Regions from separate parts of the Nonomuraea roseola genome, predicted to be linked through region 2. Evidence: predicted binding sites of a transcription regulator. Region 2 holds the regulator's gene; the other holds the start of a gene.
The links. The regulator HspR, encoded in region 2, represses chaperone genes until heat shock. The targets are predictions, from matches to a motif close to ANTTGAGTCNNNNNGACTCAANT.
Positions count from the first base shown of each region.

Region 1 (8,539 bases), on a different contig from region 2:
GCAGCACCGAGGGGTTGCCCGCCAGCGCCCTGGCGATGCCGACCCGCTGCTTCTGGCCGCCTGACAGCTGCCCGGGGTGGGCGTCGGCCTTGTCGGCGATGCCGACCAGGTCGAGCAGCTCGGCCACCCTGGCCGCGCGCTCGCTCCTGGCCACGCCCATGACTTCGAGGGGGAAGGCCACGTTGCCCGCGACCGTGCGCGACGACAGCAGGGCGAAGTGCTGGTGGATCATACCGATCCGCTGCCTGGCGGCGCGCAGCTCGCGCTCGCCGAGCGCGGTCATCTCCTGGCCCGCCACCGTCACGGTGCCCTGGTCGGGGCGTTCCAGAAGGTTGACGCAGCGCAGCAGCGTGCTCTTGCCGGCGCCGCTCTGGCCGAGCACGCCGAAGATCTCACCCTGACGCACGTCCAGGTCGACACCGTCCAGCGCGACGGTGCTCCCGTACGACTTGCGCAGGCCAGAAGCCTGAATCACGAATTTCCCCACAACGGAGTCGGTAATGGACAGTCAACGCGGGGGAAGCGTCAGCGGGTGCCTGGGTGAAACGGCAGGTGACTCAGGCGGCGCAGCACGAAGCTGGGTCGGATCATCGGAATGCCTTTGAACGAGAGGGTGGGAAGGGTGCGCTACCGGCGGGCCTGACAGCCCGTACACATGCGCATTCGCATCTCGTTCACACCGAGGCCAACGACGTCGTCCGAGGGGGTATTCCCTGGCCACGATGTGAAGTGGCTCACTCGAGGCCGCCCCCTGAAGGCCGAGCCTCACCCGTCATTCCATGTCGCCGACACTCCGGAAGGCGCGGCGGTAGGCGGAGGGCGTGGTGCCGAGGACCTTCGTGAAGTGCTGGCGCAGGCCGTTGCCCGTGCTGAAGCCCGAACGCTCGGCCACGGCGTCGACGGGCAGCCGCGTGGTCTCCAGGAGCTCGCGCGCCCTGTCCAGGCGCTGCCGTGTGAGCCACCCGATGGGGGTCAGGCCCGTCTCCTGGCGGAAGCGGCGGGTGAAGGTCCTGGTGCTCATCCTGGCCTGCTCGGCCAGCTGCGGGATGGTGACGGGCTCGTGCAGCCGCTCGAGCGCCCACCCCAGCACAGGGCCGAGCCCCCTGTCCTGGGCCGGGCCCGGCAGGTCGGGCGACACGTACTGCGCCTGGTCGCCCTCCCGCTGCGGCGCGACGACCATCCTGCGGCCGACCTCCGCCGCCACGGCCGCGCCGAAGTCACGGCGGACGATGTGCAGGCACAGGTCGATGCCCGCCGCGGTGCCCGCGCTGGTGAGGACGTCGCCTTCGTCGACGAACAGGGCACGCGGATTGACGTCGACCCTCGGGTAGCGCCGCTGCAGCTCGTCGGCGTGCATCCAGTGCGTGGCGGCTTCACGGCCGTCGAGCAGGCCGGCGGCGGCCAGGACGAAGGCGCCCGAGCACACGGCGGCGATCCGCGCGCCCCTCTCGTGCGCCTCGACCAGCGCGCTCAGCAGCGCCTCGGGCGGGCGGTAGGAGGCGTCCGCGCAGGCGGGCACCACGACGAGGTCGGCCGAGCGCATCGCCTCCAGCCCGTGGGGCGCGCGCAGCGACAGCCCGTTGAGCGACTTCGGCTCGTGGTCGGTGCTCTGGCAGAGCGCGAGGTCGTACCAGTCGGGGGTCAGGTCGCGGCGGTCCCTGCCGAAGACCTCACAGGGGACGGCGAGCTCGAACAGCGGACACTCGTCCAGCACAGGGACGACCACGCGGATCCTGGCCATGCCGCCAATCTAATGGCTCAAATCTTGTGGAACACGACATTTTCGCCACTAGTAGCCGGGAGGCACCCCGGCGACAGTGGTGTCATGAACCATGCGGGACCGCTCGACGTGGGCGAGGAAGAAGGGGCCAGGCTGCTGACGGCCGCGGTGGACCTGGTCGTACGGCACGCGAAGGAGGTGGCCGAGGGCCCGGTGGCGCCGCCGGAGCCCGGCACCGCGTGGCTGCGCGAATGGCTGGCGGGCCAGGACTTCGAGGTGGCGAGACCATCCGCCGAAGCGCTGCCCGAGGTGATGGAGGCGCTGCGCCGCTGGGGGGTGCACACGACGCACCCCCGCTACTTCGGCCTGTTCAACCCCACCCCCACCTGGTGGGGCGTGGCGGGCGAGCTGGTCGCCGCCGGGGTCAATCCCCAGCTGGCCGCCTACAGCCACGCGCCCGCCGCCGTCGAGATGGAGCGGCACGTGCTGCGCTTCATGGCCGAAAGGCTCGGCCTGCCCGCCACCACGGAGGGCGCCTTCACGGTGGGCGGCGCCGAGGCCAATCTGACGGCGGTCGTCGTCGCCATGACCCGCGGGTTCGCCACCTATCCGAGGTCGGGACTCTCCGGCCTGCCCGGACGACCCGTGCTGTACGCCTCCGCCGAGAGCCACCTGGCCTGGCTCAAGATCGCGCACATGACGGGGCTGGGCCGCGACGCCGTACGGCTGGTGCCCGCCGACGCGGCGCACCGCATGGACACGGCCAGGCTGCGCGAGATGCGCGCGGCCGACGTGGCGGCCGGCCTGCGACCCTTCCTCCTGGTCGGTACGGCGGGCACGACGGCAGGAGGCGCGCTCGACCCGCTGCGCGAGCTGGCCGCCCTGGCGCGGGAGTGGAACCTGCACTTCCACGTCGACGCCGCGTGGGCGGGAGCGGTCGCGCTGTCCGACACGCTGCGCCCGCTGCTGGCAGGGGTGGAGCTGGCCGACAGCGTCACGGTGGACGCGCACAAATGGCTGTCGGCGCCGATGGGCGCGGGCATGTTCCTCACCTCGCATCCGGCGGCTCTCTCGGAGAGCTTCCACGCGACGACCTCGTACATGCCCGCCGAGACCGAGGACGCTCCCGACCCCTACGCCACCAGCGTGCAGTGGTCACGCCGCTTCGCCGGCCTGAAGGTCTTCCTGGCCCTCGCCGTCGCGGGCAGGCATGCCTACGCCGCGCAGCTCGAGAGGGACGTGCGGCTCGGAGAGATGCTCGCGCGCCGTCTCGCCGAGGACGGCTGGTCGCGCATCAACGACACCCCTCTGCCCGTCGTCTGCGTGACGGCTCCCGAGGCCGAGACGGGAGGCCATGAGCGCAGCGCCGCCTGGCACGCCGCCGTCGCCGATCACGTGGTCAGGAGCGGCGCCGCGTGGCTCAGCACGGTCAGGCTCGCGGGGCGTCCCGCCATCCGCCTGTGCGTGACCAGCCATCGAACGGGCCCCGCCGACCTCGAGGCCGTGGTCAGCGTGCTCGCCGAGGCCCGCAAGAGGACGCGGATCGCCTGATCGAGGCCGCCGCGCGTGAAGAAGCCGCCCCGCCGTACGGTGACGGCGGGGCGGCTTCGGGGTGACGGTCAGACGGCCGCGGTCACGCGGCGGCCGGCTGCGCCACCTTCGCGGGGGCGAGCGCGATGTCGAGGACCTCGCGCACGTCGCTCACCGCGTGGATGGTCAGCTCGTCGCGGACCTCCTTGGGCAGGTCGTCCAGGTCGGGCTCGTTGCGGGCGGGGATGAGCACGGTGGTGATGCCCGCCCTGTGCGCCGCCAGCAGCTTCTGCTTGACGCCGCCGATGGGCAGCACCCTGCCGGTGAGGGAGATCTCGCCGGTCATCGCCACGTCGTTGCGGACCAGCCGTCCTGACAGCAGCGAGGCCAGGGCCGTGGTGAGCGTGACACCCGCCGAGGGCCCGTCCTTGGGGACGGCGCCCGCGGGGAAGTGCACGTGCACCGAGCGGTCCTTCAGCGCGGTGACGGGCAGCTCCAGCTCCGCGCCGTGCGAGCGCAGGTAGGACAGCGCGATCCGCGCCGACTCCTTCATCACGTCGCCCAGCTGGCCGGTGAGGGTCAGCCCCGTCTCGCCCGTCTCGGGGTCGGCCAGCGACGCCTCGACGTAGAGGACGTCTCCGCCCGCCCCCGTCACCGCGAGGCCGGTGGCCACGCCGGGCACCGAGGTGCGCTGCTTGGACTCGGGAAGCGACGCCTCGGGAACGAAGCGCGGCCTGCCCAGGTAGTCGACCAGGTTGTCCTCGCCGACGACGGACGGCAGCGCGTCCTTGGCCGTGACCTTGCGCAGGATCCTGGCGATCGAGCGCTCGAGGGAGCGCACGCCCGCCTCGCGGGTGTACTCGGCGGCCAGCTTGCGCAGCGCCGCCTCCTCCACCGTGACCTCCTCGGCGGTCAGGCCCGCCAGCTCCAGCTGCTTGGGCAGCAGGTGGTCGCGGGCGATGGCCACCTTCTCGTCCTCGGTGTAGCCGTCGAGGGTGACGACCTCCATGCGGTCGAGCAGCGGCCCAGGGATGGCCTCCAGGACGTTGGCCGTCGCGAGGAAGAGCACGTCCGACAGGTCGAGCTCGACCTCCAGGTAGTGGTCGCGGAAGGTGTGGTTCTGCGCGGGGTCGAGGACCTCGAGCAGGGCGGCCGTCGGGTCGCCCCGGTAGTCGGCGCCGACCTTGTCGATCTCGTCGAGCAGCACGACCGGGTTCATCGAGCCCGCCTCGCGGATCGCCCTGACGATGCGTCCGGACTGCGCGCCGACGTAGGTGCGCCGGTGTCCGCGGATCTCCGCCTCGTCGCGCACGCCGCCGAGGGCGACGCGGACGAACTTCCTGCCCATGGCGCGGGCCACGGACTCGCCCAGCGACGTCTTGCCGACTCCTGGAGGGCCCGCCAGAGCGAGGACGGCGCCGCTGCGGCGGCCGCCCACCACGCCGAGGCCCTTGTCCTGGCGGCGCTTGCGCACGGCCAGGTACTCGATGACGCGGTCCTTCACGTCGTCGAGGCCGGTGTGGTCGGCGTCGAGCACCTCACGGGCACCCGCGATGTCGTAGTTGTCGTCGCTCGTCTCGTTCCACGGGATGTCGAGGACGGTGTCGAGCCACGTGCGGATCCAGCCGGTCTCGGGCGACTGGTCGGAGGTCCGCTCCAGCTTGTCGACCTCCTTGAGCGCGGCCTCACGCACCTTCTCGGGGAGGTCGGCCGCCTCCACGCGGGCGCGGTAGTCCTCCTCCTCGGTCTCGGTGTCGCCGTTGAGCTCCTTGAGCTCCTTGCGGACCGCGGCCAGCTGCTGGCGCAGCAGGAACTCCCGCTGCTGCTTCTCCATGCCCTCCTGGACGTCCTTGCGGATCGTCTCGGCCACGTCCAGCTCGGCCAGGTGCTCACGCGACCACTCGACCAGCTTGGCCAGCCTGTCGGCGGGGTCGGGGGCCTCCAGCAGCTCCACCTTCTGCGCGGTGCTCAGCCAAGGTGTGTAGCCGGAGCTGTCGGCCAGCACGGAGGGGTCGTCGATCTGGTTGACCTGGTCGACCACCTGCCACGCGCCACGCTTCTGCAAGATGGTCGTGGCCAGGGCCTTGTACTCCTTGGCCAGCTCCTGCGCCCGCTCACCCACCTGAACGGGGTCGACCGTGAGCACCTCCACCCACAGGGCCGCGCCCGGGCCGGTCGTGCCCTTGCCGACCCTGGCCCTGTTGACGCCACGGACGACGGCGGCGGGCTCACCCCCGGGGAGCCTTCCGACCTGCTCCACCACGGCCTGGACGCCGACGGCGCCGTAACGGCCGTCGATCCTGGGAACGAGGAGCACCCGCGGCTTGTTGAGACCAGAAGCCTGAGCCGCGTCGATCGCAGCCCGGACCTCGGAGTCGGACAGGTCCAGAGGGACCACCATGCCCGGCAGGACCACCTCGTCGTCGAGTGGCAGGACCGGGAGGATCAAGCTCTCACTCATCTGAACTCCAAAGGGTTGAGTTATACCGACTCAATTAACGAGAGCCCTCCAATGTTCCCGAAGTTGCTGATGTTCGCTCACAGCGATCGTAATGATGTAAGTGATACCTCCGAGGGATCACTCTCAGGGTTGATGCGGGCCTGGTCAGAGCCTCGTAGGCTGTTGCGGTGATCTCGGCCGTCGTCCAGCCCTTCAGGCTCGCGCTCTTCAGGGGCGAGGCCGACCCCGCGCCCGCGCGTTCGCGCAGGTTGCGCCCTCCGATGCCCAGGCCGCTGCGCGGGCTGCTGCCCTTCGGCCACCTCGATCTGGTGCGGGTGGCGGATCTCCTGCTGGCCTGGACGCTGTTCGGCACCGTCTTCAGCGACCTGACCAACCTGACCGAAGCCGCACCGCAGCCGATGTGGCTGGCATGAGGGAGCGGGCCTCGCTGCTGGGCGGGTCGCTGGAGACGGGTCCCGTGGAAGGGGGCGGGTTCGAGGTGAAGGCCATGCTGCCGCTGGAGGGAGTGTCATGATCAGGGTGCTGATCGCCGACGACCAGGGCATGGTGCGCACCGGGTTCACCGTCTTCCTGAGCAGCCAGCCCGACATCGAGGTGGTCGGCGAGGCCGCCAACGGCGCCGAGGCGCTGGAAAGGGTCGCCGAGCTGGCGCCCGACGTGGTGCTGATGGACGTCAGGATGCCGGTGATGGACGGGCTGGAGGCCACCAGGCGGCTGATGGCCTCCGCCCGGACGAAGGTGCTCATCCTCACCACGTTCGACCTGGACGACTACGTCTACGAGGCGTTGCGCGCGGGCGCCAGCGGGTTCCTGCTGAAGGACGCCTCTGCCGCGCAGCTGGCCGAGGCGGTGCGGGTGGTGGCGGCGGGCGACGCGCTGATCGCGCCCGCTGTCACCAAGCGGCTGATCCACGAGTTCGCCAGGCTGGGCGGGCCGAGGGCGCCCTCGGTGAAGCGGCTGGCCGAGCTGACCGAGCGGGAGACCGAGGTGATGACGCTGATCGCCCAGGGGCTGTCGAACCAGGAGATCGCCTCCAAGCTCGTGGTGGCGGAGCAGACGGTGAAGACGCACGTGGGCAGGGTGCTGACCAAGCTCGACCTGCGCGACAGGGCCCAGGCGATCGTCTACGCCTATGAGACGGGGCTGGTGCGCCCTGGCGAGTGAGCGAGGCCGCGCGACCCGATCAGGAGGCGCTGCCGAGCGCGCGAAGCACGAAGCCCGACACGATCTCCTCGGCCGCCTCCACGCTCACCCGCCCGCTGATCAGCGGCTCCCGCTCGGCTCCGATGACGGCCATGATCATGCGTGCCGTGGCCGCGACGTCCTGCAGGTGGAAGTCCGCCGAGGCGGCGCCGCTGTCGAGGATCTCGACCAGGATGCGCTGCATCGGCGCCACGTGGTCGGCCAGCTGCTGGTAGGCGTCGGGGCCGAGGGAGGCGCTGAGCCCCGCGGCGCCGGGATGCGGATGCGCCACGAGCCCGGCCAGCTGCAGCCTGACGAAGGCGCGCAGCCGCTCCGAAGGCGAGGCGGACGGCGGCAGCTGCGCGGTGTAGGCCTCGATGAAGTAGTGCGTGACGCGCTCGGTGAAGGCGAGCAGCAGCGCCGCCTTGTCGGGGTAGTAGTTGTAGAGCACGGTGCGGGTGATGCCGGCCTCGTGCGCCACGTCCGTCATCGAGATCGCGTCGATGCCCTGCACGCGCGACAGCCGCGAGACCGCCTGCAGGATGCGGTCCTGCGTCTGGGCGCGGTGCTCGCCGATCGTGGCGGCGCTGATCCTGGGCATGGGCCTATGCCGCCGACCTGACCGTGTGCAGCAGTTCGGCCAGCACCTCGGTGTTGAGCTGGTAGGCCAGCCGCACCTCGCGGATGATCCGCTGCCCCTCCGCCTCGTCGAGCGCGAGGGCGTCGAGGCGGGCGCGATACTCGTTCTTGAAGCGCGGCAGCGAGCCGATCTCGTCGAAGACGTAGAAGTCGACGCCGCCGCCCTTGCCGTAGCCGTAGATCTTCTGCAGCTCCATCCTGATGAACTGGCCGCCCGACAGGTCTCCCATGTAGCGGGTGTAGTGGTGGGCGATGTAGCCGCCCGGCCAGTCGGAGACCTGCTCGATGCGGGCCACCAGGGTCCTGGTCGCCTTGGACGGCGCGATGCGCGACTCCCACGCGGGGCCGTAGATCGTCGCCAGGTCCCGCTCCAGCGCCCGCTGCCGGTACAGCGAGGGGAAGACGAAGCGCCCTGCGACGGGGTGCTCGGCCAGCCGCTCGGCCGCGCCGTCGAGCGCGAGGTAGGCGAAGTAGTGCTGGGCGACCATCTCGCCGTACTCCTCGGCGCTGAGCCGTCCCGCCATCAGCTCGGTGAGATAGCTTTCGCCCTCGGCCGACTCGTGGTCGCTCCAGGTGGCCGCGCGAAGGGTCTCGGAGAAGGTCATGACACAGTGTCACCAAAATCGGTGGCTCACGTCAAGTCGATGACGACACCATGTCATAAACCCCAGGATCAGGGCGACCACGGGCAGCCAGGCGAGGCGCTTCGCGGGCGCAGGTCGCCGCGCGACCCAGCGCGCGTCGCCCCGGGGCGTGAACCTCCCGGCTAACTCGCGGGTACTACGCCGTCGCGGGGCTCCGCCGACACCGTCGGAGCCGCCGGACAGCGTGCGATCATCGGGCCCGGTCAGCCGCCATGGACGCGGATCGAGTGGGGACACGTCCTGGCGAGCACGCCCGTGATGTGGCGACCGTCCGTGGTCCGCTCTCGCGGTTGCCGAGCTGCAGGAGTGGACGGCATCGGCCGACGGACCGCGGCGAACAGGCGCGCCAGCGTAGCCGACCTG
Region 1 covers NZ_BAAAXC010000012.1:611,403-619,941, reverse strand. The annotation lists gene ABFX55_RS15035 (methionine ABC transporter ATP-binding protein) at 1-475, opposite strand, end outside; gene ABFX55_RS15030 (GlxA family transcriptional regulator) at 773-1,741, opposite strand; gene ABFX55_RS15025 (pyridoxal phosphate-dependent decarboxylase family protein) at 1,826-3,271, shown strand; gene lon (endopeptidase La) at 3,354-5,711, opposite strand; gene ABFX55_RS15015 (hypothetical protein) at 5,879-6,124, shown strand; gene ABFX55_RS15010 (response regulator) at 6,222-6,875, shown strand; gene ABFX55_RS15005 (TetR/AcrR family transcriptional regulator) at 6,895-7,494, opposite strand; gene ABFX55_RS15000 (biliverdin-producing heme oxygenase) at 7,499-8,137, opposite strand; gene ABFX55_RS14995 (glycosyltransferase family 2 protein) at 8,380-8,539, opposite strand, start outside.
Region 1: the regulator HspR is predicted to act here: its motif matches at 5,725-5,747, upstream of lon (endopeptidase La).

Region 2 (8,539 bases):
AGGACGGTGTCGCCGTCGACCACCTCGCCCGACAGGACCGCCTTGGCGAGCTGGTCGCCGATGGCCGACTGCACCAGACGGCGCAGCGGGCGGGCGCCGTACATCGGGTCGTAGCCGGTGATCGCCAGCCAGTCGCGCGCGGCAGGGGTGACGTCGAGCGTCAGCCGCCGGTCGGCCAGGCGCTGGGCCAGACGGTCCACCTGCAGATCGACGATCCTGGTCAGCTCCTCGGTGCCCAGGGCGTCGAAGAGGATGACGTCGTCGAGCCTGTTGAGGAACTCGGGCTTGAACGACGAGCGCACCGCCGCCAGCACCGCGTCGCGCTTGGCGCCGTTCTCCAGCTTCGGGTCGACGAGATACTGCGAGCCGATGTTGGAGGTGAGGATCAGGATCGTGTTGCGGAAGTCGACCGTACGGCCCTGGCCGTCGGTCAGCCTGCCGTCGTCGAGCACCTGGAGCAGGATGTCGAAGACCTCGGGGTGGGCCTTCTCGACCTCGTCGAGCAGCACGACGGTGTAGGGACGGCGCCGCACGGCCTCGGTGAGCTGGCCGCCCTCCTCGTAGCCGATGTATCCGGGAGGCGCGCCGACCAGGCGGGCGACGCTGTGCTTCTCGGAGTACTCGGACATGTCGATGCGGGTCATCGCCCGCTCGTCGTCGAACAGGAACTCCGCCAGCGCCTTGGCCAGCTCGGTCTTGCCGACGCCGGTCGGCCCGAGGAACAGGAAGCTGCCCGTCGGCCTGTCGGGGTCGGAGATGCCGGCGCGGCTGCGCCGTACGGCGTCGGAGACCGCCTGGACGGCCTCGCGCTGACCGATGAGGCGCGTGCCCAGCTCCTCCTCCATGCGCAGCAGCTTGGCGGTCTCGGCCTCGAGCAGACGTCCTGCGGGGATGCCCGTCCACGAGGAGATGACCTCGGCGATGTCGTCGGAGCCGACCTCCTCCTTGACCATCTGCTGCTCGGGGGTCTCCTGGGCGGCGGTCTCGAGCTCCTTCTCCAGCCGCGGCACCTCGTCGTAGAGCAGCCTGGAGGCCTCGGCGTAGTTGCCGTCGCGCTGGAAGCGCTCGGCCGACCCGCGCACCTCGTCGAGCTGCTTCTTCAGGTCGCCGACCCTGTTGAGGCCCGCCTTCTCCTTCTGCCACCTGGCCACGAGGGCGTTGAGCTCCTCCTGGCGGTCGGCCAGCTCGGCGCGCAGCCGCCCGAGACGCTGGACGGAGGCCTCGTCGGTCTCCTTGGCCAGCGCCAACTCCTCCATCTTCATCCTGTCGACGTTGCGCTGGAGCTGGTCGATCTCGACGGGGCGCGAGTCGATCTCCATGCGCAGCCGCGACGCCGCCTCGTCGACCAGGTCGATGGCCTTGTCGGGCAGGAAGCGGTTGGTGATGTAGCGGTCGGAGAGGGCCGCGGCGGCGACCAGCGCGCTGTCGGCGATCTGCACCTGGTGGTGGGCCTCGTAGCGGCCCTTCAGCCCGCGCAGGATCGCGATCGTGTCCTCGACCGAGGGCTCGCCCACGTAGACCTGCTGGAAGCGCCGCTCCAGCGCGGGGTCCTTCTCGATGCGCTCGCGGTACTCGTCGAGCGTGGTCGCGCCGATCATGCGCAGCTCGCCGCGGGCCAGCATGGGCTTGAGCATGTTGCCCGCGTCCATCGCGCCCTCGGCGGCGCCCGCGCCGACCATGGTGTGCAGCTCGTCGATGAAGGTGACGATCTGCCCGTTGCTCTCCTTGATCTCGGAGAGCACGGCCTTGAGCCGCTCCTCGAACTCGCCGCGGTACTTGGCACCCGCCACCATCGCGCTGAGGTCGAGCGAGATCAGCTTCTTGTTGCGCAGCGACTCGGGCACGTCGCCGGCCACGATGCGCTGGGCCAGGCCCTCGACGACGGCGGTCTTGCCCACGCCAGGCTCGCCGATCAGCACCGGGTTGTTCTTGGTGCGGCGCGACAGCACCTGCACCACGCGCCTGATCTCGGAGTCGCGCCCGATGACGGGGTCGAGCTTGCCGCTGCGGGCGTGCTCGGTCAGGTCGACGCCGTACTTCTCCAGCGCCTGGTAGGTGTCCTCGGGTGTCTCGCTGGTGACCCGGGCGTGCCCGCGCACCTGCTCGAAGGCGTCGAGCAGCGCCTGTGGCGTGGCCCCCGCGTCCTTCAGCAGGCTCGCCATCTCACCGCCGTCGGTCGCGAGGCCGACCAGCAGGTGCTCGGTCGAGACGTACTCGTCCTCGAGCCGCTTGGCCCGCTGCGCGGCGGTGTTGATCACGGTGAGGAGTTGGCGCGAGCTGGACGGCGCGCTCACCGTGGCGCCCTGCGCCTTGGGCAGCCCGGCCAGCGTGGTCTCGACCTTCGCCCGCAGCGCCTTCCAGTCGGCTCCCACCGCTTCGAGCAGGGGTACGGCGGTGCCGCCTGTCTGGGAGAGGAGGGCGGAGAGCAGGTGCGCGGTCGCGATCTCGGGATTTCCCTCAGCGGCGGCCCGTCGCATCGCGACTGACAGCGCTTCCTGGCTCTTCTGGGTGAGCTTGTAGTCCATATGTTCAGGCCCCCGGTGGCAGCTCGTATCGGATCAGAGCTTTGACCATGGACATCTCGGCCCTGAGGCGGTGAACCTCCTCACGCAGCCTCAGCGCCTCGTTCTCCAGCTCAAGGATCCGCTTGATGCCGGCGAGGTTGATGCCCTCCTCCTGGGAGAGGCGCTGCACCTCGCGCAGCTGGATGATGTCTCGCATCGAGTAGAGGCGGCCGCGCCCCGCCGTACGGCCTGGGCACACCAGTCCGAGACGGTCGTACTGCCTGAGGGTCTGCGGGTGCAGACCGGACAGCTGGGCGGCCACGGAGATGACGTAGACGGGTGTTTCATCGGAAAGGTTGAAGTAGTTGGCGTCCATCGGCCTACTCGCTTCTGGCCCGTTGGATGAGGTCGGCCCTCGGGTCCTCACTCGCGGTGGCGGTGCGGAACTCCGTGAGCAACTCGCGTGACTTGTCGTCGAGCTGCTTGGGGACGAGCACCTCCACCGTGGCGAGCAGGTCGCCCTTGGTGCCGTCCTTGCGCGCGGCCCCCCTGCCGCGAACCCTGAAGGTGCGGCCGTTGGGCGTGCCCGCGGGGATGCGCAGAGTGACGGGAAGGCCCTTGAGGACAGGAACCTTGATCTCCGCGCCGAGCGCCGCCTCGGTGAAGGTGACGGGCACGGTGATGGTCAGGTTGTCGCCCGACCGCCCGAACACCGCGTGCGGCTTCACATGGGTCTGGATGTAGAGGTCTCCCGCGGGGCCGCCGTTCTCGCCAGGCGCTCCCTTGCCCTTGAGCTTGACCCGCTGGCCGTCGGCCACCCCCGCGGGGATGCGCGCCTGGATCGTGCGGGTGCTCTTGGCCCTGCCGCTTCCGTCGCACACGGGGCAGGGGTCGTCGACGAGGAGACCGCGGCCCTTGCAGTCGCGGCACGGCTCGGAGAAGGCGAAGTTGCCCAGGTTGCGGCTGGCCGCTCCGGTGCCCTCACAGGTGGGGCAGACCCTCGGGGTCGTGCCCGCCTTGGCGCCCGTGCCGCTACAGGCATTGCACGCCGACGACGTGGTCAGCCTGAGCGAGACGGTGTGGCCCTCGACGGCCTCGGTGAAGGACAGCGTGACCTCGGACTCGATGTCCTGGCCGCGCCTCGGCCTGGTCGTCGCGCCCGTGGTGCGGGCGCCCGTGCCGCCGCCTCTGTTGAACAGCCCCCCGAAGAGGTCGCCGATGCGGTCGCTGGTGCTCCCGCCCTGCTGGCCCGTGCCGCCGAACAGGTCGCCGAAGTCGAAAGGAAACCCGCCGCTGCCGCCACCCGGCCTCGGGGCGCCCACGCCCGAGCCGAACAGCGTGCGCGCCTCGTCGTACTCCTTGCGCCGCTTGGAGTCGGAGAGCACGTCGTTGGCCTCGGAGATCTCCTTGAACCTGGCCTCCTTGGCGGCGTCACCCTGATTGGCGTCGGGGTGGTACTGCCTGGCCAGCTTCCGGTAGGCCTTCTTGATCTCGTCGGCGGTGGCGGTCTTGGGCACACCAAGGACGGCGTAGTAGTCCTTTTCCAAGTAGTCCTTGGTGCTCATCTATGCGTCCTTTCGGGGGATGTTCTTAGTCTTCGTCAGACGCGGCAGGGGCGTCCTCGGGCTCGGCCACCGCGACCCGTGCGGGACGCAGCACCCGATCGCCGATGCGGTAGCCGGGCTGCAGCACCTCGATGGCGGTCGGCTCGGTCACCTCCGAGGAGTAGCTGTGCATCAGCGCCTCGTGCACCGTCGGGTCGAAGGGGTCGCCCTTCTGCCCGAACGAGGTCAGCCCCAGCTTGGTGACCGCGGCCTCCAGCGACTCGGCGACCTTGGCGAAACCGCCGTTCAGCTCGCCGTGGTCGCGGGCCCTGCCGATGTCGTCGAGGACCGGTAGCAGCTCGGAGAGGGCGCCTGCGACGGCCTGCTCGCGTACCGCGATCCTGTCCCGCTCGACCCGCCTGCGGTAGTTGGTGTACTCCGCCTGCAGGCGCTGGAGGTCGGCGGTGCGCTCGGCCAGCAGCTGAGCGTCACCACCCTCCGCCACGGGGGCAGCGGCCTTGGGCTGCTGCTCGTCCGCGGCGGACCTCGCCTGACCCGTCTCCGGGTCGATCTTGCGGTTGTCGCGGATCACTGGCTCCGTCTCGGGCCCGTTATCGCGCGGGTCAGACATCGTCACTGGTCCTTCTTGGGCTGGTCTTCGTCCACGATCTCGGCTTCGACGACGTCGTCGTCGCCGTCCGCCTTGGCCTGCGCGGTGGTGTCGTCACCCTCGGGGGCGGCGCCCGCCTGCTGGTTCTGGGCGTAGATCGCCGAGCCCATCTTCTGGCTGACGGTGGCGAGCTTCTCGGCCGAGTTGCGGATCGTGTCGGTGTCGGTGCCCTCCAGAGCCTTCTTCAGCTCCGCGAGCGCGTCGTTCACCTCAGTCTTGATCTCGCCGGGAACCTTGTCGTCGTTCTCGCGGAGGAACTTCTCCGTCTGGTAGGCGAGACCGTCCGCGTTGTTGCGGACCTCCGCCTCCTCACGGCGCTTCTTGTCCTCCTCGGCGTACGACTCGGCCTCGCGCATCATGCGCTCGATGTCGTCCTTCGGCAGCGCGGAGCCGCCGGTGATCGTCATCGTCTGCTCCTTGCCGGTGCCGAGGTCCTTGGCGGAGACGTTGACGATGCCGTTCGCGTCGATGTCGAAGGTGACCTCGATCTGCGGGATGCCGCGCGGAGCCGGGGCGATGCCCGTCAGCTCGAACGTGGCCAGCTTCTTGTTGTAAGAAGCGATCTCGCGCTCGCCCTGGTAGACCTGGATCTGCACCGACGGCTGGTTGTCCTCGGCCGTGGTGAAGACCTCGGAGCGCTTGGTCGGGATCGTGGTGTTGCGCTCGATGATCTTGGTGAAGATGCCGCCCTTGGTCTCGATGCCCAGCGACAGCGGGGTCACGTCGAGCAGCAGGACGTCCTTGACCTCACCCTTGAGCACGCCCGCCTGCAGGGCGGCGCCGATGGCGACGACCTCGTCGGGGTTGACGCCCTTGTTGGGCTCCTTGCCGCCGGTGAGCTCCTTGACCAGCTCGGAGACGGCGGGCATACGGGTCGAGCCGCCGACGAGCACGACGTGCGCGATGTCGGAGACCTTGATGCCGGCGTCCTTGATGACCTGGTGGAACGGGCCCTTGGTCCGCTCGAGCAGGTCGGCCGTCAGGCGCTGGAACTCCGAACGGGTGAGCTTCTCGTCCAGGTGCAGCGGGCCCTCGGAGGAGGCCGTGATGTAGGGCAGGTTGATGTTGGTCTCGGACTGGCTGGACAGCTCGATCTTGGCCTTCTCCGCGGCCTCACGCAGGCGCTGGAGGGCCATCTTGTCCTTGGCCAGGTCGACGCCGTGGGCGTTCTGGAAGCGCTTGACGAGCTCGTCGACGACGCGCTGGTCCCAGTCGTCGCCACCGAGGTGGTTGTCGCCCGAGGTCGCCTTCACCTCGACGAAGCCGTGGCCGTCCTCCTGGCCGACGTCGAGCAGGGACACGTCGAAGGTGCCGCCGCCGAGGTCGAAGACGAGGATCGTCTGGTCCTGGTCCTTGTCGAGACCGTAGGCCAGCGCCGCCGCGGTCGGCTCGTTGATGATGCGGAGCACGTTGAGGCCCGCGATCGTGCCGGCCTCCTTGGTGGCCTGGCGCTGGGAGTCGTTGAAGTAGGCCGGGACGGTGATCACCGCGTCGGTGATCTTCTCGCCCAGGTAGGCCTCGGCGTCCTGCTTGAGCTTCTGCAGGACGAAGGCGCTGATCTGCTGCGGGGAGAACTTCTTGCCGTCGATCTCCTGGGACCAGTTGGTGCCCATCTCGCGCTTGACCGAGCGAATCGTCCGGTCCACGTTGGTGACGGCCTGGCGCTTGGCCACTTCGCCCACCAGGACCTCGCCGTTCTTCGCGAAGGCGACCACGGACGGCGTGGTCCTGGAGCCCTGCGCGTTCGCGATGACAGTGGGCTCACCGCCCTCGAGGATCGAGACGACGGAGTTGGTCGTCCCCAGGTCGATACCTACCGCACGTGCCATGAGTACGTCCTTGTAGTCAAAGTTGAGCTGATGAGGCTCAACCTATGAACGGCCGGATGGTTTGTCAAACGAGTTGAGCCTACCCGACTCAACCCCGATCCTCGTGAAAGCATTCCGGGCTTTCGGGAAAAAACGGGTGACTCACATCCCGAACGAGGCGTGGTGCCATGACAGTTCCCCCTTCGACCGCGCAGGACGCGACCACCTGGATGGAACGGACCTTCGACGAACACTGGCCCGAGGTGCACCGGTACATCGCCCGCAGGCTCTCCTCCGACGTCGCCGACGACCTGGCGGCAGAGGTGTTCCTGGTGGCCGTCCGCGGCGGCTACGACCCGTCCAGAGGCGAGATCAGGCCGTGGCTGTACGGCATCGCCACCAACCTGGTGGCGAAGCACCGCCGTGCCGAGGTCAGGCGATGGAAGGCGCTCGGCCGTACCGCCGAGCCGAGAGCGGAGAGCCACGAGGACACGACGCTCGCGCGCGTCGCGGCAGGGGCGCTGACCGGCAGGCTGGCGGGGGCGCTGGCCGGGCTCAAGCGCGGCGACCGCGACGTGGTCTTACTGATCGCCCTGGCGGGCCTCACCCACGCGGAGGTGGCCGAAGCCCTCGGCATCCCCTACGGAACCGTCGCGTCCCGGCTGAACAGGGCGCGCAAGCAACTGCGGAAGACACTCGGCGACCTGGAGGATCACGATGGATGAGATCACGCTGCTCTCGCAGTCGCTGCCTGACGCGCCGCCGCCGTCGGCGGAGGCCACCGCCAGGGCCAGGGCGAGCGTCCTGGCGGCGGAGCGGGCTTCCACCCCGGCGCGGAAGCCGGCACGTGATCGGCGCGGCAGCCGGTGGAGCTGGGGCTGGACGGTCGGCGCGGCCCTGGCCACGGCGACGGTCATCACGACCGTGATCGTGCTGGTGTCGACCATGGCCCCGGTCGCCGCTCCGGTCTTGGCACGCCCCACGGGCATCGACCTCCTGCTGCAGGCGGCGGAGAACGCGTCGAGGCAGCCGCCGGCGGACGGGGCCTACTGGCGCAGGACGCAGATCGGCGGAGGGCTCCTGCGCACCGGCGAGCCGCCGTACACGCTGCGGGCGGAGGAGTCGACCGAGCTCTGGCAGCCGCGGGATCCGGCCACCCCCGGCATGATGGAGAGGAGGACGCGCTCGGTGAGGCCCGCCTCGCCGCAGGACGAGCAGGCGTGGCGCGCGGCGGGCGCGCCCGAGCGGGTGCGGAACATCTGCCCCTCCGGAGCGGGCTCCTGCGCGTCCGTCAAGGTCAGCGCCGTGCCGACGGACTGCTCCTACCGGTGGACGCGGGATGGTCGTGTGCCCGAATACGGAGTCGGGAAGTTCACCGTCGAAGATCTGCGGAAGCTGCCCGACGACCCCGACCGGTTGCGCGAGGCGCTGAGGCCGTACCACCGGACCTGGTACGACAACGGTTTCACGCAGAGCTTCGAGGATTTCCTCCCGTCCACGGCCTCGCTGCTGTGGATGCCGATCGAGCCTGGGACCAGAGCCGCGCTGCTGCGGATGCTCGCGACGCTACCGGGCACCAAGGTGCACGGTGAGACGGTGGACCCGCTGGGCAGGCCGGGGATCTCCGTGTCGTTCGACGACGCGCGCGGGACGGTGTCGTTCGGGAAGGAGGAGGTCGAGATCCAGGGTCGCACCGTCATCGACCTGGCGACCGGGGCGCCGCTCGCCGACCTGGACCTCGCCGTCGACACGGGCAGGATCATGGGTTACGAGGCGCTCGAGAGCGCGCGGTGGACCGACTCGGCGCCCCAGGAGCCGAGCAACTGCAAGAAGTTGAAGTGACGCCCTGGCCTTTTGGGCCGTGCCTGGTACCTCTCGCCAACCCCCCGGTTGCGCGTTGTAGCCAAGCCCTTCCTTTCTGCTGGTAGCTCCCGGGGCTCTGCTGGTAGCCGTGATCGCCAGCGTCGGCATCGACGCGGGCGAGGCGATCCGCATCGTGCAGGCGGCTCTGAC
Region 2 covers NZ_BAAAXC010000015.1:2,390,758-2,399,296, reverse strand. The annotation lists gene clpB (ATP-dependent chaperone ClpB) at 1-2,525, opposite strand, end outside; gene ABFX55_RS34545 (heat shock protein transcriptional repressor HspR) at 2,530-2,880, opposite strand; gene dnaJ (molecular chaperone DnaJ) at 2,885-4,069, opposite strand; gene grpE (nucleotide exchange factor GrpE) at 4,095-4,679, opposite strand; gene dnaK (molecular chaperone DnaK) at 4,682-6,547, opposite strand; gene ABFX55_RS34525 (RNA polymerase sigma factor) at 6,715-7,251, shown strand; gene ABFX55_RS34520 (CU044_5270 family protein) at 7,244-8,368, shown strand.